Vallitalea longa: one gene and its partner. Each later gene encodes a partner of the first gene's protein in a complex. Links are inferred from orthologs where the notes say so. Each region holds a gene or a part of one and is shown on either strand. Other genes may lie near its edges. The genes, in order: smc and QMG30_RS13230.

Region 1 (10,544 bases):
GTATCAATAATAATAACATTGTTGTCATTTTTTTCGGCAAACTCAATAGCTGCTTTTGCAATATTGACTGGCTTGTTTTTGTCTCCCATCGTGAATACAGGGACATCTATCTGTCCTCCAACAACTTGTAGTTGTTTTATGGCTGCTGGTCTATATACATCACAAGCAACCAATAGAGGTTTTTTCCCACTTTTTTTGAGTTTACCTGCAAGTTTAGCAGTTGTAGTTGTTTTACCTGCTCCTTGTAAACCAACCATCATATATACTGTTGGAGGCTCTTTTGAAAAAGTCAAATCTGCTTTTTCTTCCCCCATCAATTTAATCAATTCTTCATTAACAATCTTAATAACCTGTTGACCCGGAGTCAAGCTTTCCATAACTTCGTGTCCGACAGCTCTTTCTTTTATGGTATTGACAAACTTTTTAACAACCTTAAAGTTAACATCTGCTTCTAGTAATGCCAATTTAACTTCTCTTAGAGCTGCTTTAACATCTTGCTCATTAAGTTTTCCTTTTTTCTTAAGGGTAGAAAATATATTCTGAAATTTATCTGTTAAACTTTCAAATGCCATAAACTAACCTCCCACTCTATAGATTATCTACAACTCTTCTATTATCCTATTGCAAGTCTTCTGTATATTAACTATTTTATCTACTATTTCTTTTTTAGTCTGGTCACTACTTCTCAATTCATCCAAAATTTCACTTGCATCACTATAGATCTTTTCGATATTCTGTTTGTTAATCAAAAACTTATCAACTAGCTGTAACTTGTTTTCATAATTTTCAAGTTGCCTATCACATCTCTTTAATGTATCATAAACACCTTGTCTGCTAATTTCCAGCTGTTCCGATATTTCTCCCAAAGATAAATCGTTCAAATGATATAATTCATATATTCCTTTTTGGTGCTTAGTTAATAATTCACCATAAAAATCATATAGTAATGTTTTCTTAAAAATATTACTCAAAATTAAATCACCACCTGTAAAGGTTAATTACTTTACAGATGGTATTATATGATATTCAGTAATGGTTGTCAAGTTATTTATCATAATTAATAATAATTTTATATTTCATAAAAGAATAAAGTCATTTATTGGTCAAAAAGAGCATTAACAAAATCATCTGAATCAAATTTCTGTAGATCATCAATTCCTTCTCCGACACCAATATATTTTACTGGAATATTAAGTTCCGTTTGGATAGCGATAGCTATACCACCTTTTGCTGTTCCATCGAGTTTAGTAAGCACAATTCCAGTGATATCAGCTATATCTTTGAATTGTTTAGCTTGTTGAAGAGCATTTTGTCCTGTAGTACTGTCAAGGACTAGTAATACTTCTTTATGCGCTTCAGAATATTCTCTGTTTATAATCTTAAATATCTTTCTTAACTCTTCCATCAAATTCTTTTTATTATGGAGTCTTCCTGCTGTATCACATATGAGAATATCTGAATTTCTTGCTTTTGCAGCTTGTACAGCATCAAAAACGACTGCTCCAGGATCAGAATTTTCTTGTTGTGATATAAGTTCAACCCCTGCTCTATTGGACCACTCAGCTAATTGGTCTATGGCAGCAGCTCTAAATGTATCAGCCGCAGCTAATATGACTTTTTTACCATTATCTTTATACTGGTGAGCTAATTTACCGATAGTAGTAGTTTTACCTACGCCATTAACCCCAATTACTAAAACGACTGATTTCTTTTCAGTAAAATCATAAATGTCACCATCGTTTTTCATCAATTGCTTTAATTCTTCCATGAGTAATTCTCTAACTTGAGCTGTATCTTTAATTTTCTGTTCTTTCACTTTTGACTTTAAGTCTTCCATAATCTTAATAGCAGTATTTACACCTAGATCAGCTATAATCAGTGCTTCTTCCAGCTCTTCATAGAAGTCTTCATCTATCTTGGTAAAAGAATTAAGTACTTGATCGACTGAACCTAAGATATTATTTCTTGTTTTAGTCAATCCTTTTACTAGTTTACCAAAGAATCCTTTTTTATTTTTACCTTTTTCTTCTTCTGGAGTATCATTTTGATCCTCCATGTTGGTATCCTCTTCAATTACTTGTTCTTCAATTACATCAGTATTCACATCTTGTAAGCTCTGTTCTTCATTTGATATATCTTCTTGTTCTATAGATTGATGTTCTTCGTTTGATATATTTTCTTGTTCTAATTGTTGCTGTTCTTCAATATCAACATTTTCTTGTTCATTTATATCATCGTTGATTAAATTGTCTTTTTCTATCTCTTTTTCCTTCTCTGCTTTTTTTGCTTTATTTTTTTTCCAGTTAAATAAGCCCATATTTCCTCCTAAATATTTGTAAACAGCTGTTTTACATTTTTTGTCTTTATCCTGTTAATTCACTTTCAATGAGTTTCACAGATACTCGTGTGGATATACCTTTTTCTTGCATAGTAATACCATATAATGCATCTGCTGCTTCCATTGTACCTCTCCTATGCGTAATAATGATAAACTGTGTTTTAGTTGAAAGTTTCTGTAAATATTTCGCGAATCTTTCTACATTAGCATCATCAAGTGCTGCCTCTATCTCATCAAGAACACAGAATGGAGAAGGTTTTAACCTTTGTATGGCAAATAGTAAAGCTATTGCGGTAAATGCTCTTTCTCCACCGGATAAAAGCATCATACTCTGTAATTTCTTACCTGGAGGTTGTGCTATAATATTAATTCCTGATTCTAGTATGTTGTCTTCATCTACTAGATATAATAACCCTTTTCCTCCACCAAAAAGTTCCTTGAATACTAGGTCAAATTGTGATTGTATATCTTTAAATTTCAACTTGAACTGTTTAATCATTTCTTTATCAAGTTCACTGATAATACCTATTAACTTCTCTTTAGCCACTATCAAGTCTTCTTTTTGTTCAGATAAGAAGTTGAATCTATTTATTACTTCTCTATATTCTTCTATAGAATTAACATTCACATCTCCCAATTCTTTGATTTTACTTTTTAGTTCTTTGACTTTGCTTTTTAGTTGGGTTATGCTTCCAAGGTCATCTCGATATTCATTAACCATGTTAAAAGTCAATTCATATTCTTCCCACATGTAATTGGTTGTATTTTCTTTTTGTAGTTCATATTTAGTTCTATAATTTTGAAGCCTCATGATCTCTTTTTCTAATAACTTGGATTTTTCACTTAAGTTCTCTCTATCACTAAATAACGAGTTCTGTTTTGCTGATAATTCTTCTTTGTTCTTATTTAGTTGATTAAGTTCATTTTCCATAGCCTTGATTTTATCAATTATGACTTCTATTTGTTCTTTATAATCATTTATAAGTTTAATCTTTGATTCAATATCCTGTTTATTGTTTTGTGACTCTACTATAAATTCATCTTTTTGTTCTTTGATATCTTCTAGCTCTTTTTTCAATCTGTCGATATTATCTTGAGAACTATTCAATTTTTGTCTTGTAGATGTCAATTCTATTTTCACATTAGTTATTTCATCAGATAAAGAATCTTTTACTGCTTTTTTTTCTTGAATTATTTGTGTTAAACTTATAACCTTATCTTCTGCATCAGTATTTTCATTTTCAGTACCATTTAACTCTTCATTATATTTTTCTGTAGTTGCAGTTAGTTCTTGGTTCTGAGAATTCAATTCATCAAATTCTACTTTACTGTCATTAATTTCTTGTTGCAGTTTTTCGGTATCTTTTTCAATCTGATTAAGATTTATTTGTAATGAATTCAATCTGATATTAAGATTATGCTCATTAGAAATCAATTCTTTGGATTTAACGGAAAGTCTATTTTTTTCCGCAACTATTTCTTCACGTTTTTCAGTGGTAGTCTTGTACTGTCTTGTACATTCTTGTATTCTAAGCTTATATTCGTCCAATTCTCTTTTTCGGGAAAGGAAATTATTAGCTTTGTTCTTGTAACTTCCTCCTGTTAACGAACCACCTGGATTTAATACTTCCCCTGAAAGTGTAACTATCTTCAATTTGTAATTATACTTTCTGGCTAGCCTAACCGCATTATCAATATTATCAACTATGACTACTCTTCCCAAAAGATATTTTATTATATTGTCATACATATCATCATACATGACTAATTCATTACCATAGCCGATAAACCCTTTTTCATTGGTGATAGGATTATAGTTTCTGCTAGTTCTAATACTAGTCAAAGGCAAAAAAGTAGCTCTACCATATTTATTGGCCTTTAGATAATTAATCATTCTCTTAGCGGTTTCTTCATCTTTTGTAATAATGTTCTGAACACCACCACCAAGAGCTGTCTCTACAGCTATTTCGTATTTTTTATCGACTTTAATAATATCAGCTACTACACCAAGAACTGAATCTATATTGTTATTAGTCTTATGCTCCATAACTTTTCTTATACTATAATTATAGCCTTCATAATGTTCAGTTATATCATTAAGAGCATTGTATTTAGATTTGTATTGATTGATTTCCTTATTAAGGATATTTAATTTGTCATCTATATTATGTTTTTGCTCATTAATCTCTTTTATTTTTTCAACCGTTGATGAAGATTGTTTTTTTATAGACACTAAGTCTTCTTGCGCAACATTTATATTTTGTTCCAACTGCTCTTTTTTATCATTCAAAACAGTTTGGTCATTATGTACTTTATTAATTTTATCAGTCAAGAAATTTTTTCTGTTTTCTATATTCTCTAGCATCGTACTATATCTTTGGATTTTACTCTTTACTACCGTTATCTCATTAAGTCTTTCTATGATATTGGTCTTAATTTCTTCAATCATAGTTTCATTGCTTACAATTTCATTAGATACATCTGTACATTCTTGTTCTTTCTCCACTAACTGTTTGTTTAATGATTCAATATGAGATTTCAGATTGACTATTTCTTCATCTGTCTCTTTTATATCAGCAACATTAACTTGACTCTTAGTATTCAATTGATTTATATTTTGTTGTATTCGATTATTCGATTCACTTATGGAACTAATACGCTCGTTATTAATGTTAATATTGTTTTCTATTCTCTCTTTTTCTAGATTATTTTCAGCAATTTCATCTTTCTTAGTATCAATTTCCTTACCCATATCCTGTATAGAAGTATTGATTTCATTATATTTCAATTTTATCTCTTCGTATTTGTTGTTGACTGTATTAATTTCTTCATTAACATTTTTTTCTTTTTCACTTATTTCATTTATATTTTTATCTAATCTTTCAAATTCAGTTATGAATATGTTGACTTCATGTTTTTTTAATTCTTCTTTTAACTGAAGGTAATTCTTAGCTATTTCTGCTTGTCCTTCCAAATTGCCTTTTTGACTATCAAGTTCTGTTATAATGTCATTTATCCTAAGAAGATTTTGTTTTTCTTCTTCTAATTTTTTATAAGCTTCGGATTTTCTTCTCTTAAATTTAACTATTCCAGCAGCTTCATCAAATAAGTCTCTTCTGTCTTCTGGTTTAGTACTTAAAATTTTATCTATCTGACCCTGTCCAATAATAGAATATCCTTCTTTACCTACTCCTGTATCTAAAAACAACTCATGAATGTCTTTTAATCTACATGGTGTTTTGTTAATATAGAATTCGCTTTCACCAGAACGATAAACCCTTCTTGATATGGTTACTTCCAAATAGTCGATAGCCATTCTTTTATCATGATTATCTATAGTTATATCTACTTGGGAATATCCCACAGGGCGTCTGTTTTCAGTACCTGCAAAAATAACATCTTCCATTTTAGAACCTCTTAGCTGTTTAGCACTTTGAGCACCTAAAACCCAACGTACAGCATCTGCTATGTTACTCTTACCGCTACCATTAGGACCAACAATTCCTGTTATTCCTTCATTAAATTCAAAATTAATCTTATTAGCAAAGGATTTGAATCCTTGTAATTCAACGTTTTTTAAGTACATATTATCTCCTTTTCTTGTACTACAGGAAATTTTTACTTTCAACATATGGAATAGGAGCATTAGAAATATTCTCCAGAACAAAATAGGATTTTCCTATAAGATGAGAATAAATCACGTAGTTGCTTTTTTAGTGCAGAACAATTAGGTATTGTCCTGCACTAATATTTTTTCAAGAGAAGTGTCTAGCATTTTTATTCAAATTATGTCATGTTTAACTATAATGTAAATTGATTGGCAATGAACAATGGACAATTATTAACTCAAATTTCTTTTTGATAGTTGTCAATTGTACACTGTCAATTGAATATAATTAGATATTCTTAATCGCATCATACGCTCCATCTTGTTCAGCAGACTTTTTACTTCTACCTCTTCCATAACCTATCACTTTTCCTTCATGTCTTACCTCTACCATAAATAATTTATTATGATCAGGTCCCTTTTCCTTAACTATTATGTATTCAATTGGTTCTTCACTAGTTTTTTGTATGATCTCTTGTAGATGGGTTTTACTATCGATAAATAATTTTCTTTTTTCAACATCATTCAATAATGTAGTTAGAATAAACTGTCTAGCAGATTCTAGTCCACCGTCTAGATATATAGACCCTATCAATGACTCTACTGCATCTGATAAAACTGATGCTCTAAATCTACCTCCAGAATTTTCTTCACCCTTACCTAGTCTAATGTATTCTCCTAATTTTATTTCATTGGAGAAATTAGCTAATGTTGGTTCACATACAATACTAGCCCGAAATTTAGTTAATTCGCCTTCCAGCATATCAGTATATTTTCTGAATAAAAAATCACTTGTTACGATTTCAAGAACTGCATCACCTAAAAATTCTAGTCTTTCATTGTTTTCAAATTTAGACATTTTGTGTTCATTAGCATATGAACTGTGTGTTAATGCTTGAGATAATAATTTTACATTTTTAAACTTATAATTGATAATCTTTTGAAAGTCGTTTAAATTTTTGTATTTATTTCTCAATATGTTCTCCTCCTTCGTTATGGTTATCTAAAAGCAAAGCCCTTGTTGTAAGGGCTTCCATTAGTCGTTATTAATTTGAGAATTTATTGCTTCGACTGCATCATTTACTGTTACAATCTTTTCTGCCTGCTCATTATCAATCTCAATATCAAATTCTTCTTCTAGAGCCATAATTATTTGAACTAAGTCCAATGAATCAACATTCAAATCATCAACGAATTTTGTATCTTTTGTGATTTGTGATTCATCCACATTTGTAAATTCAGATATAATTGAAACCAATTTTTCAAATTCCATTTAATTTGCCCCCTTTTTTATTAATTAGATTTTTATGTTTTCTTTTATTTTATCATTAATTTGTTGGTCAGAAAACTTTTTACATTGCAATATTGTATTCTTAATCGTTTTTGAATCTGAACTACCATGTGTCTTAACAACTAAACCTTCCAAACCAAGTAATGGTGCTCCACCATACTCAGTATAATCAAAACTTTTCTTAAAATCTTTTAAAGCTGGCTTTAGTAATAATGTTCCAATTTTCGATCTGAAATTTTTCAATAAATGTTTTTTTAGCATACTGAACAAAGTTAAGGCAAATCCTTCAGTATACTTTAAAATGATGTTACCAACAAAAGCATCACATACAAGAACATCAGCTTTTCCTTCAGGTATTTCTCTAGCTTCGATATTACCTATAAAATTGATATCCTCATTCTTTAGTAAAGAATAAGCTTCTTTCACTAAGTTATTCCCTTTGGACTCTTCTTCACCAATGTTAACTAATGCAACTTTTGGATTCTTCACTCCCATCACATTCTCAAAGTAGATAGAACCCATTTTAGCATATTGAACTAAATAACTTGCTTTTGAATCTACATTGGCACCACAGTCAATCAGTAATGACACTCCCTTTTTATTAGGAATTAGTGGAGCAAGAGCAGGTCTTTCGATTCCCTTGATTCTGCCTACTATAAAAGTTCCTCCAGCAAGTATAGCTCCAGTACTACCAGCAGATACTAAAGCATTTGCTTTCTTATCTTTCACTAGATTAAAAGCTTTCACTAAAGAAGAATCTTTTTTTCGTCTAATAGCCATAACAGGAGATTCACAAGTATCAATAATCTCTTTTGCATCTACTACCTCTAGTTGTTCTTTATTATATGTGTACTTTGCTAGTTGTTCATTTATGATAATATTATTACCCACTAAATAAATCTTTATGTGACTATCATCATTTATTGATTCAATACAGCCTTTAATTATTGCGTTTGGGGCATTATCGCCACCCATTGCATCAACTGCAACAGTTATCATTTCTTGCATCATTACACCCTCTAATCTACATTCTAAAAATACTATACTAAATTTTTACCATATTTTCAACATATATTTGAAAATTTCTAGAATAGCTAATCGTATTTGAGGTAATCATATATATTATTTTCTAATAATTCAAACTTGCTAAATTTATCAAAGTAGCTAAATAATTAAAGGCAGCGTAAGCTGCCTTATAATTATTCAGTTTCAATAACTACTTTATTCTTGTATGTTCCACATGATTTACAAACTCTATGAGGCATAACTAATTCCCCACATTTACTGCATTTTACTAAATTAGGTGCAGTTAATTTCCAGTTAGCTTTACGTTTGTCTCTTCTAGCTTTTGAAGATTTTCTTTTTGGTACTGCCATTGTTGTGACACCTCCTTAAAACTCTTTAAATAAATCTTTAAATACAGCTAATCTAGGGTCTATTTCACTATTATCACAGTTACAAGTACCCTTATTGAGATTAGTTCCACATTGATTACAAATACCTTTGCATGTATCGCTACATAATACTTTCATAGGTAAATCAATGATTAATTCATTTAAAGCTAATTTCTCTAAATCAAGATTGTATCCATCAATATACTGAACTTTTTCTTCATTATCATCATCAAATTTGATGTCTTTAGAAAAATTAGTTTCGACTTTATAATCTACTTCTTCCATGCATCTATCACAAGGAATCTTAAGTGTTCCTTTTACCGATCCCTCCACCTTAATTTCTTTGTACCCAAGATTAGTAATCTCAAGGTCAATATGAACGAGATCAGCTGTTCGGTAAGTAATTCCACCAAATTTAAATTCATTGATGCTAACATCAGTAGATATCTTTTTATTCATCCGGTCATTGGATAATAAATCAGTTAAATTAAACTTCATATCAACACCCCAATCATATTATTTTTTGACAGGGAAACGTATAAAATAACCACATGTAATTATACATATCAATTATACTTTTGTCAACATTTTTAACAAAATTATGGTAGAATATGCATGTTACTCAGTTTAATTAAATAAGTCTAGCAGTTTCTCTGGCAATTGTCATTTCTTCATCAGTAGGGATTACTACTGTTTTAACTTTAGCATCTTTAGTAGATATGTCTTTTTCAACGCCTCTACATTTATTAGCTTCTTTATCTACTTCAACACCTAAAAAAGTAAGGTATGCACATATTTCTTCTCTTACTTCCGCATTATTTTCACCAAGTCCAGCTGTAAATGCGATAGCATCGATTCCATTCATTGCAGCAGCATAAGCTCCAATGTATTTAGCGACTCTGTATGAAAATACATCCATTGTAAGTCTTGCTCTTTCATTTCCTTCTTCTATAGCATTTTCTAAATCTCTGAAGTCACTTGATATTTCTGAAATACCAAGAACACCTGATTTTTTATTTAAAATAGTATTAATTTCATCAATTGATAATCCTTCTTTATCAGCTAGGAATTGAACGATTGCTGGGTCCATATCTCCTGATCTAGTTCCCATAACCAATCCTTCTAGAGGAGTAAGTCCCATACTTGTATCTACTGATTTTCCACCATCTACAGCACAAACACTAGCACCATTACCTAAGTGACAAACTACGATTTTCATATCTTTGATATCTCTACCTAAGAATTCAGCAGTTCTGTTAGAAACGTATTTATGAGATGTACCATGGAATCCGTATCTTCTTAATTTGTATTTTCTATAATATTCATATGGTAACGCATATAAATAAGTTTTTGCTGGCATTGTTTGATGGAAAGCAGTATCAAACACCCCTACCATAGGTACATTAGGCATGATATGTTTACATGCATCTATACCAATCAAGTTAGCTGGATTATGTAAAGGAGCTAAGTCAGAACACTTCTCAACAGCTTCAATTACCTCTTTAGTTAAAACTGTTGAACTTGCAAATTCTTCTCCACCATGTACAATTCTATGTCCAACCGCATTGATTTCATCCATACTCTTGATTACGCCATGATCTTTTGAAATTAACGCATCAATAACATATTGAACAGCGTCTTTATGACTTGGCATATCCCCATTTATAATTACAGTATCTTCACCAATCTTAGTATGTTTGATTCTTGAACCATCAATTCCTATTCTTTCGCATAAACCTTTTGCTAAGACTTTTTCATTTTCCATACTTATCAATTGATATTTTAGTGATGAGCTACCACAATTTAATACTAATATATTCACTTTGAACAATCTCCTTTAAATGTATTTTATAATTTATTTTTTTATAATGATGCTTGTACTGCTGTTATTGCAACTACTCCTACGATATCATC
Region 2 (9,377 bases), on another replicon or contig:
GATAAAGTTCAAGTGAAAAAAATATTACCTGGGATCGCAATTTATGAAGATGATAAAGGAGTAACTAAATTTATTATTACGGATGAAGAAGATAATAGAATATCAGATAATATAAGAGAACTGGAAGGTACAAGTATTAAAGATGTATTAATCCTACCTCATAGTATAGTAGTGCTAAAAGCTAATGGAAGTGTAGAATCCAGTGGATATATTTGTAAAGATGGTCATTATGAATACAAACTTGATTCAAAATGGTCAAATATGAAAAAAATTATTTATAGGAGAAATGTACTGTATGGATTAAAGAAGAGTGGTGATGTTATTAGGACAGGAGTGTATGACTCATATGGTATCGGAAATATTTACTATGATAATGAATATTATAAGTCAAATATAGTAGACATGTATACTAATAGAAGCTATATACATTTTATTAAAGAAGGTGATGATATGGAAGATATAGATGAAATCATTACCAATGGTCAAAGTGAACTTATATATTTAAAAAAAGGTGATAAATATTATGTGTCAGGTAAATTAATGGATTTGGATTATCCTGTTAAACAAATAATACCTGTAGACTATTATGAAGTTCTAGTCATTAAACCAGACAATTCTTTTTATGTGATTGAAATAGATAGTAGAGAATTACAAAGAGAAAATAGATATGAAGATGAACGGGTAAGTGATATTTATAACGTTGGCAAAATTAAAAGTATTGCCATGATTCGTGAGAATAATGTATGGATACAAGGTACAGAAGATGATTTTTACCTTAGAAATAGTTATACAGACAGAACAGAATCAAGATATATAAAAATTGATGATATCGATCACATAATAAATAGTACTACTAATGATGATATAATCATTGTTATGAAAAATGGGAAAAGACATTCTTTTCTTAATAGAGACACCTATTCCAATAATTATGAAAAGACAATGAAAGAATTAGAAATTCCATCCGATGCCAAAAATTACTTTATCAATAATTTAGGAAAAGGATATATGCTACAAGATAACAATTATTACTCCAGTATTACAGATTATGAAAATAAACATTATGATTACCGTGAAGATGATTATGTATACGATACCAAAAAAAAGAATGGTAAATTTGATAAAATAATATCAGATTATAATTTTGCTATATATCTAAAAGACGGCAAAGCAGATGTAGAAGGTGGTTCACGTGTACAAGAGAATTTTGGTAGTATAGCATCATATGATGATATAAAAGATATAATAAAAATAAGGGTATACGATTATTACAGAATATTATTTATAATAAGAGAGAACTATATCTCGTATAAACGTGAGCATAAAGATGATGACTTTCCTGAAGGTCTAAAAAATTACAATGACTTTAGAAAGAAAGATATTGTCAAATATCTTGTAAACGTTGAAAAAGGTACTGATATATCAGAAGATGCCGAAGATAATATACACCTATATGGACTATCAAAAGACGGTAACCTATATAGAACAGATAAATCTCCAGGTTTAAAACTAATTGCATCAAAGGTTCAAGATATATTTAGACTAGAGGATGAAATAATTTATCTCTTTGAAGATGGTACTCTTAGTAAATATGGAGATGGCAAAAAATACGAAAAATATGAGGGTATGTTTATTACCCCACAATTCATTACTCTAAAATTAAAAGGAACAGACACAAAAGTATCAATAAGTAAAATAGGTGCACAAACAGATTATATAGGTAAACTAAGAGAAAAGGTAGACTATACAATGCCTTTAGGAAAGACACAAATACATTTAGGCGAACATGTCAATGGTGGTAAGAAGTTTATGTACAAGATATTCTCCAAAGACGAGAATTCAATAGAAGAGATATTATACAATCAACCTATTGACAGGACTTGGAAAGAAGTAAAAAACTTAGACCTTATACAAGCAGAAAAAGATTATTATATTGGTGTTGTAGAAGTTGATATCTATGATAGAGTTATTCGTTATAGTACCATGAAAGCCAAATCAGAATAGAAGGTGGACCAATGAAAAAAACAAAGATTATCTCATATTTATTAACATGGTTATGTATATTAGGGTATTTTTGTTCTAATTCAGTAACTTTGATGGCTGCTAGCTCTATTAAACCTACAATATACACACAGCAAAACAATTGTACAATAGGAAATAATGAAAAATTAAGAGTTCATGTTAATACAAGATGTTCAGTATATCTATATAGCGTAAAATATCCTGATGTGGAATCATCCTCAGACCTTAGTAGAAAGGGTAAATACATAAAAAGATGTACCTCTGGAGGTTTTTATGATATTACTTTAAAGGATGTACCTGATGGTTGCTATAGGTTATATGCAAAAACTTCATCATATGGCTATAACAACAATAATATATCATTACCTTCCAAAACCATAGTCCAAGTAGACAACACCAAACCAGAAGTAGTAGACATAAATGTAAATGACAATGAAGTGAAACTCTACTATAACGATACAATAAGTCCAAAAACCAAAGGCAATAACTTCTACTTGCAAAAAGTATTCAATGCTTCATCATCCGTATGCGTTATATCCGATGAAGATATGGTTGATTACGAACTGATATTTGATGATTACGAATCAGACAGTAAATACACCGATAGATTTGTATTCAGTAGTTTCGACAACTCAATGTTTACCAATACTAATGGAACTCCCAATATAATAGGGAAAAAAGTTACCGGTAAAAAAACTTTCCATGAAGTAGGAAAATACAAACTAGAATACCAGGCACAAGATAATCCAGTAACCAACAATAATAAAAACTTTGATGAATACAGAAAATGGAGTAATAAAAACAATGTTAATCTATTAGTACATAGAAGACCTATAGCCAACCTTACAGTTAACTATGCCCCTAGTAAAGATAAATCACGTCTATTGATAGACAACATGAACGGTAGTGGTTATGACCTAGATCACATGGATATGTCCAATAAAGGAATAACAGGGGAACGTTACGAGTGGAAAAAAGTTGGTGAAAAAGACTATCGCATGGGTAGAATACCAACGGATCTACCTGGTACAGACTCCAACGGTATCAAAATAGAATATATCATAAGATACAGAGTAAAAGACATAGAAGGGGCTTGGAGCCTACCTGTAACATTCACTATGTCAGTAGAACCTAAACTCATACTTAACGCTAAGCTAAAAACCTATAAAACAGACTTCTCACTAGACTCTATACCTGCTAGTGAATCACTAGTACTATTTGACACAACAACTAGCTATAACAAAAGAAACCTTCTGGATATGAGTATGTATTATTATGGTAGCTGCAAGACTGATAAAATAAAAAAAGACAGTACTTATTCTGCTACAAAAGATGGAATGACTTACACTTGGAGAGATACCAAATATAAGATTCCAGAAACACTAAAAGACGGAAGATACAAATTTATTGTTAATGCAACAGATTATAATAATTCAGCTGTAAAGGATACTAAAGAGTTTAATGTCAGAGTAAAAACACCTGTAGACTTAATCCCAACCATAGAAAGGCAGATTACCTATGACAAAGAAACCCTTATAGAAGCTACAACCAGTAAATATGTTAACAATGTAAGAGTTGCTTTATTCAATGGTACTGGTTATGCTTGCACTAAAGACTTAAAATTATCAAGAACATATGGAGGTAAGAAGTACTGGAAACTCAAGTATACAGAAACCAGAAAAAACATAAGTAACAATGAGTATACTGCGAAATTCACAGCAACAACCCCTAATCATAACAGTGAAACCCGGTACAAAACATTCACCTATATTAAAAATACTCCTCCAACAGTTAAAATACTATCAATTAAACCAACTTACATTTATGAAGGAGATAATGTTTCTCTGAAAATATTGATGAATGACATTGATAAGGATACACTTGAATTACATGTCAAACTTACTAGAATAATACCAATCAAAAGAACCATAGAATCAGATACTTATACTGTCAATTATTATAATTACAATCAAAAACCATTTATAACTGACTACAATAATCTAGAAATAGGTGAATACGAAGTGCTAATAACCGTTGATGACAAGAACGGAGGTACCGCCAAGACTTCATGTATATTAAAAGTTAATGACTTAACTATAAGTGGTAAGGTAAATCATACAATCAAGTGGAATGAAAACAGGATAAAATACAATCAATCCATTAGTGGTACAGATGATTCTCCAAGGAATATCGATACTTTCTGGTCAGGTGAAAGATTTATGTTAGCCGCAGATACAACACTAATTAATAGTAAGAGTTCTGTAAAAGCACAATCTGTATTCGTTGAGATTCTAGCACAATCCACACCTATTAATATATATTTAAACAATGATAGTAGCTCAAAATGGTCAGGAGAATTATGGAATAATGATATGATACATAAATGGGGTAGAAATAAACCAGAAGAGCTAATCTTCCGATTTACTGTAAAATACAGTAATGGACATAGAGAGCAGGATGATATGACCATTACAATTGATGATATAGATGAATACTGGAGATATCATAGAAAATTTTAAAAATAGTAATATTTACCATTATTAATTAATATGGTATAATATATTTGAGAGGGTAATCAATAGTCGGGCAGTATTGACCGAATTATTCTGTAAATCGTAAAGCATACGAAAGTATGTGACACAAAGCTATAGGGTCTAAGGCTTAATTTAAGCTATGACAGCCAGTTACCAGAGGAAGACTTTGATTACCTAGTAATCAGATCTTTTCTCGAAGTGGCAAATTCAGTGAAAGCTGAAGACGCAAAACTATAGGGCCTAAGTCAGAGATGATATGGTAGCCAGTTACCGAAAGAGAAGTTTCATTACTTTTCTTTCCCACGAATAATGGCAAACCTACCGTGAGGTAGGGACGCAAAACTATAGGGTCTTCGTAAGAAGATAGCCAGGTGCCGAAGGGAGAGTTACAAACTGAAAAAAATAGTATTATCTTTTATAGTTGCTTTTATCTTTGTAGCATTAACTGGAGTAACAGTATGTGCAAAAAGTGAAATTATAAAGGCCAATACTGATAACGGCACAGTAAGCATCAATTATGATGCTACTAATTATTCTGACTTAAAAGTTGTCGTGAAAAAAGGTTCGGATAGATATACCTATAACCTTAATTCATCAAATGAAGAGCTACCATTACAGATGGGCAACGGTGAGTATACTGTAGGAATATATAAAAAATCAGATGGAAATAAATATAAATTATTAACATCTAGTAAAGTACATATTGATTCAAATAAGAATGCAGTATTCTTGGCAAGTGTTCAGAATGTACATTGGACAAGCAATTCAAAGGCAGCTATTCTAGCTAAAGAACTTACTAAAAACACCAAGACTGATAGAGAGAAAGTAGAGATTATCTACGATTATATTATTGATAATGTCTCATATGATTATGAAAAAGCAAATAATGTTAGTAGTAAATATTTACCTTCAACTAGCTTAACATTATCTAGTGAAAAAGGAATATGCTACGATTATGCTTCTCTATTTGCGGTTATGTTAAGAAGCATAAACATTCCAACAAAGCTTATTCATGGAGATAGTAATTTTACTTCTGCCTATCATGCTTGGAATGAAGTTCTTGTAGAAAATGAATGGATAGTTGTAGACACTACCGTGGATGCATCATTAAAATCAGAAGGTTTGAAAGTATCTTTTGAGAAACAATCTTCAGATTATAATGTTAAAATGGTATTTTAATAATGAATAATATTTGATCCCTCTCATATTAAGTATATAAAATTTATTCAATAATTAAGTTTGTGCTTTATTGAATTCCAATAAATAAAAACAATATAATCTATTTACAATTTCAAATATGTTGAAGTTATCTTTAATAAACTTCTAAGATAGAAAACATTAGCTTGATTGAAATTCCCAATCTGAATCAATATTCTTTAAAAATACATCAATAAATAAATACATCCAAAGTACTTTTAGGTTATAGCTAGAGCAATTAAGTTTTACTTGTTAAAAAATTATAGGTAAATATAAGTAGAAATTCTTTACATAGAAAAAAGAAATTTCAAGTATTGCTTGAAATTATAACCAATTATTAGTACAATATCTTATAGAATGAAAAACGAGGTGTAATACATGGAAGTAATAGAATTTCTAATAGACATAGTTATAAGTTTTGTTTGTGCAGTCATAGTTGTGTGTGTTCATGAATATCCTAGGATTATTTGCTATAAATATTTGGTTCACCCATTATACAAAAAAGAAACAAAGGTTTCATTTAATCCTATAAAATATATGGATCCTTTTGGGATAATATCATTTGTTTTTCTAGGAGTAGGATGGCAGAAACCTTTTAGTTTTAATACTGGAAGACTAAGAGATAAAAAGAAAGGTCTTATATCAATAACATTAATTGGGTTATTATGTAATTTATTAATGATGACAATAATGATACCCATTTATTTTGCAGTAAGAGGGCAAAATGGTTATTTAGATGGTTTTATAAGTTCTTTAATGGTCTATAATTTAGCAATCGTTATTGTTAATGTATTACCTGTACCGCCTTTTGATATGGTGAAGATAATTCAGGCATTAAATCCACAAACATACTTTAAATTTGTTCAATACGAGAAAGTGATTCAAGCATTATTTATATTAGTACTTGCAGCTGGAGTTTTAAGCAGTATTACAGAAACAGTTATAAATAGTATACTTAATGCAATTATTTAGTATGATTACAATAATTAAGAGAGGATTTTTTGATTGAGTATTCCTGTTAAATTAGAAGTATTTGAAGGGCCTTTAGATCTATTATTACATCTTATAGATAAACATAAATTAAATATCTATGATATACCGATAGTAATTGTTACAGATCAGTTTCTTGATTATATAAAAAAGCTTGAAGAAAAAAATATGGAAATCATGAGTGAATTTATTGAAATGGCGGCAACTTTGATTAATATAAAATCAAAAATGTTATTACCAGTAGAAAAAAAAGAAGACGAAGTAGAAACGGATCCTAGAGAAGAATTAGTGAATAAATTGATTGAATATAAGAAATTCAAATATATTAGAGATAAATTGAAAGTTAGACAGATGGATGCAAAAAAGGTGATATTCAAAGAACCCACTATTCCAGCTGAAATAATTAATTATGAAGAGAAAATAGAAGCTAGTCAAATACTATCTAATATAGATTTGTCAATGATTTATAACATATTTCAGTCTGTAATGAAAAAACAACATAACAAAATAGACCCTATAAGAAGTGATTTTGGTGAAATTGTTAAAGAAGAGTATACCGTAAACGACAAGATAGAATATATAATAGATTTATCGAAACAATATCAAACGATAAGTTTTAGAGATGTTCTTGAGAGCCAAGTTTCTCGAATAGAGATAATTGTAACTTTTCTTGCAGTTTTGGAATTAATAAAAATGGGCAGAATATCTATTATGCAGAAAGAAATATTTGATGATATTATAATTAAATACAAAGAATCATGTTAGTTTGAAAATTTCTATATTCCTGAATACCTAAATAAATAGATTTTAGGGTTTGGGATATATTTATGTAACTATATTTGACATACAAAGTGGGGCTGTTAAATTAAATGATAGTACCTAAAATAGACTTCCCATATTAAAGTAATTTTAATTGGAATGTTGACTTAAGAAAGTTTAGATAGAGGGGAAGAGAATGCAGTTGAGCAAAATAGAGGCAATTATTGAATCCATATTATTTACTATGGGAGAAGCTGTAGAACTTGATAAAATTGCTGAAGTCATTGAACAAGACAAAAGAACAACTAAAAAAATAATGAATAACCTTATAGATAAATATGATAGTCCAGATAGAGGAATTACAATCATCAAGATTGATAATGCATATCAGATGTGTAGTAAAACACAATATTATGACTATATCAGAAAGATCAATAACAAAGCAAAGAATTATGTATTGACAGATGTACTTCTTGAAACATTATCCATAATTGCATATAAACAACCTATTACTAAAGCTGAAGTGGAGAAAATAAGAGGTGTAAGTTCAGCTCATTGTATAAATAAACTTATAGAATATAATTTGGTATGTGAAAAAGGTAGAATGGATGCACCTGGTAGACCTATAATTTTTGGAACTACGCAAGATTTTTTAAGAAATTTTGGTTTTCAGTCAATAAATGAGCTACCTTTGATAGAAGAAGAAAAACTTTCATCAATACAAACAGAAGTACAAGAAGAAGTAAAAAAAGAATTAGAATCAGATAATTAGCAATAATTAGGAATAAAATAATCATTTTTCTTATAAATTATTATAAGGAATTTTATTAGAGAGATGATTATGATGAAGAAGATAACTAGCATAGTAGCATACATATTTATAGTTATTATAATATTCTCCAGTAATATGGTTTCAGCTAAAGAATCTAATAAAGAACCTGAAAAGTTATATGCTTATTCAGCTCTATTAATGGATAAAAAAACTGGAAGGGTATTATGGGAGAAAAAAGGTTTTGAAGAGAGAGCTATGGCAAGTACAACTAAGATTATGACTTGCATAATGGCTCTTGAGTCATGTGAACTTGATGAAATAGTAGAAGTGAGTGAAAAGGCTTCAAAAGCTCCAAAAGTAAAATTGTACATAAGGCCAGGGGAACAATACTATCTAGGAGATTTATTACATGCCCTAATGCTAGTATCGTCCAATGATGTGGCAATAGCAGTAGCTGAACATGTAGCCGGTTCTACAGAAAAATTTTGTAAATTAATGACTGCTAAAGCCAAAGAAATAGGGGCAATAAATACTTGTTATATAACACCAAATGGTCTTGATGCTGAAGGGCATCATACCACAGCATATGACTTGGCGCTAGTAACAAGATATGCACTTAATAATGAGATGTTTAATAAAATTATCAATACACCTTCAAAAAGTTTTTGTGAAATCAAAGAAGGCAGAAATTTTAACATAAATAATAAAAATTCTTTTTTGAACATGTATGATGGAGCTAATGGTGTAAAAACAGGTTTTACTTCCAAAGCAGGTTATTGTTTTGTGGGCTCTGCTAAACAAGAGGATCTAGAACTGATATCAGTAGTTTTAGCTTCTGGATGGCCTAATAACAAAACTTACAAATGGAGTGATACTAAAAAAATCATGAATTATGGATTTGACAATTTTGAAACTAGAACAGTATTGACTAGTAATAAACACGTTTGTCAGATTGGTGTTGATAAAGGAATTATTAAGGATATAGATGTATTGACATCAGATAATGTAGAAATAACATTGTCAGATGATGAAACAGTTGATATATTATATAATGTTGAACCTAATCTAATAGCACCTATAGAAATTGGGCAAAATGTAGGAGA

What was found.
Region 2: the proteins of smc (region 1) and QMG30_RS13230 are in contact, whole or in part, in a crystal structure (PDB 3ZGX), measured with the Bacillus subtilis proteins. The link is inferred for Vallitalea longa from one-to-one orthologs.

The regions. Positions count from the first base shown.
Region 1 is NZ_BRLB01000020.1:69,555-80,098, reverse strand. The notes cover bases 2,164-6,267. They hold smc (chromosome segregation protein SMC), read right to left. Parts: upstream 5,925-6,267; coding sequence 2,364-5,924; downstream 2,164-2,363. Other genes in these bases: rnc (ribonuclease III), read right to left, coding at 6,235-6,267. In the rest of the region: ffh (signal recognition particle protein), read right to left, coding at 1-572; YlxM family DNA-binding protein, read right to left, coding at 600-971; signal recognition particle-docking protein FtsY, read right to left, coding at 1,097-2,056; more of rnc, read right to left, coding at 6,268-6,921; acpP (acyl carrier protein), read right to left, coding at 6,982-7,218; phosphate acyltransferase PlsX, read right to left, coding at 7,243-8,244; rpmF (50S ribosomal protein L32), read right to left, coding at 8,436-8,612; QMG30_RS21200 (YceD family protein), read right to left, coding at 8,628-9,128; QMG30_RS21195 (acetate/propionate family kinase), read right to left, coding at 9,262-10,452; pta (phosphate acetyltransferase), read right to left, coding at 10,494-10,544. UniProt on the Bacillus subtilis protein: Required for chromosome condensation and partitioning.
Region 2 is NZ_BRLB01000007.1:202,724-212,100, reverse strand. The notes cover bases 5,697-8,633. They hold QMG30_RS13230 (segregation and condensation protein A), read left to right. Parts: upstream 5,697-6,758; coding sequence 6,759-7,508; downstream 7,509-8,633. Other genes in these bases: QMG30_RS13220 (D-alanyl-D-alanine carboxypeptidase family protein), read left to right, coding at 8,347-8,633; scpB (SMC-Scp complex subunit ScpB), read left to right, coding at 7,699-8,274; QMG30_RS13235 (site-2 protease family protein), read left to right, coding at 6,132-6,725; QMG30_RS13240 (transglutaminase-like domain-containing protein), read left to right, coding at 5,697-5,735. In the rest of the region: QMG30_RS13245 (hypothetical protein), read left to right, coding at 2,016-4,541; more of QMG30_RS13240, read left to right, coding at 5,109-5,696; more of QMG30_RS13220, read left to right, coding at 8,634-9,377. UniProt on the Bacillus subtilis protein: Participates in chromosomal partition during cell division. May act via the formation of a condensin-like complex containing Smc and ScpB that pull DNA away from mid-cell into both cell halves.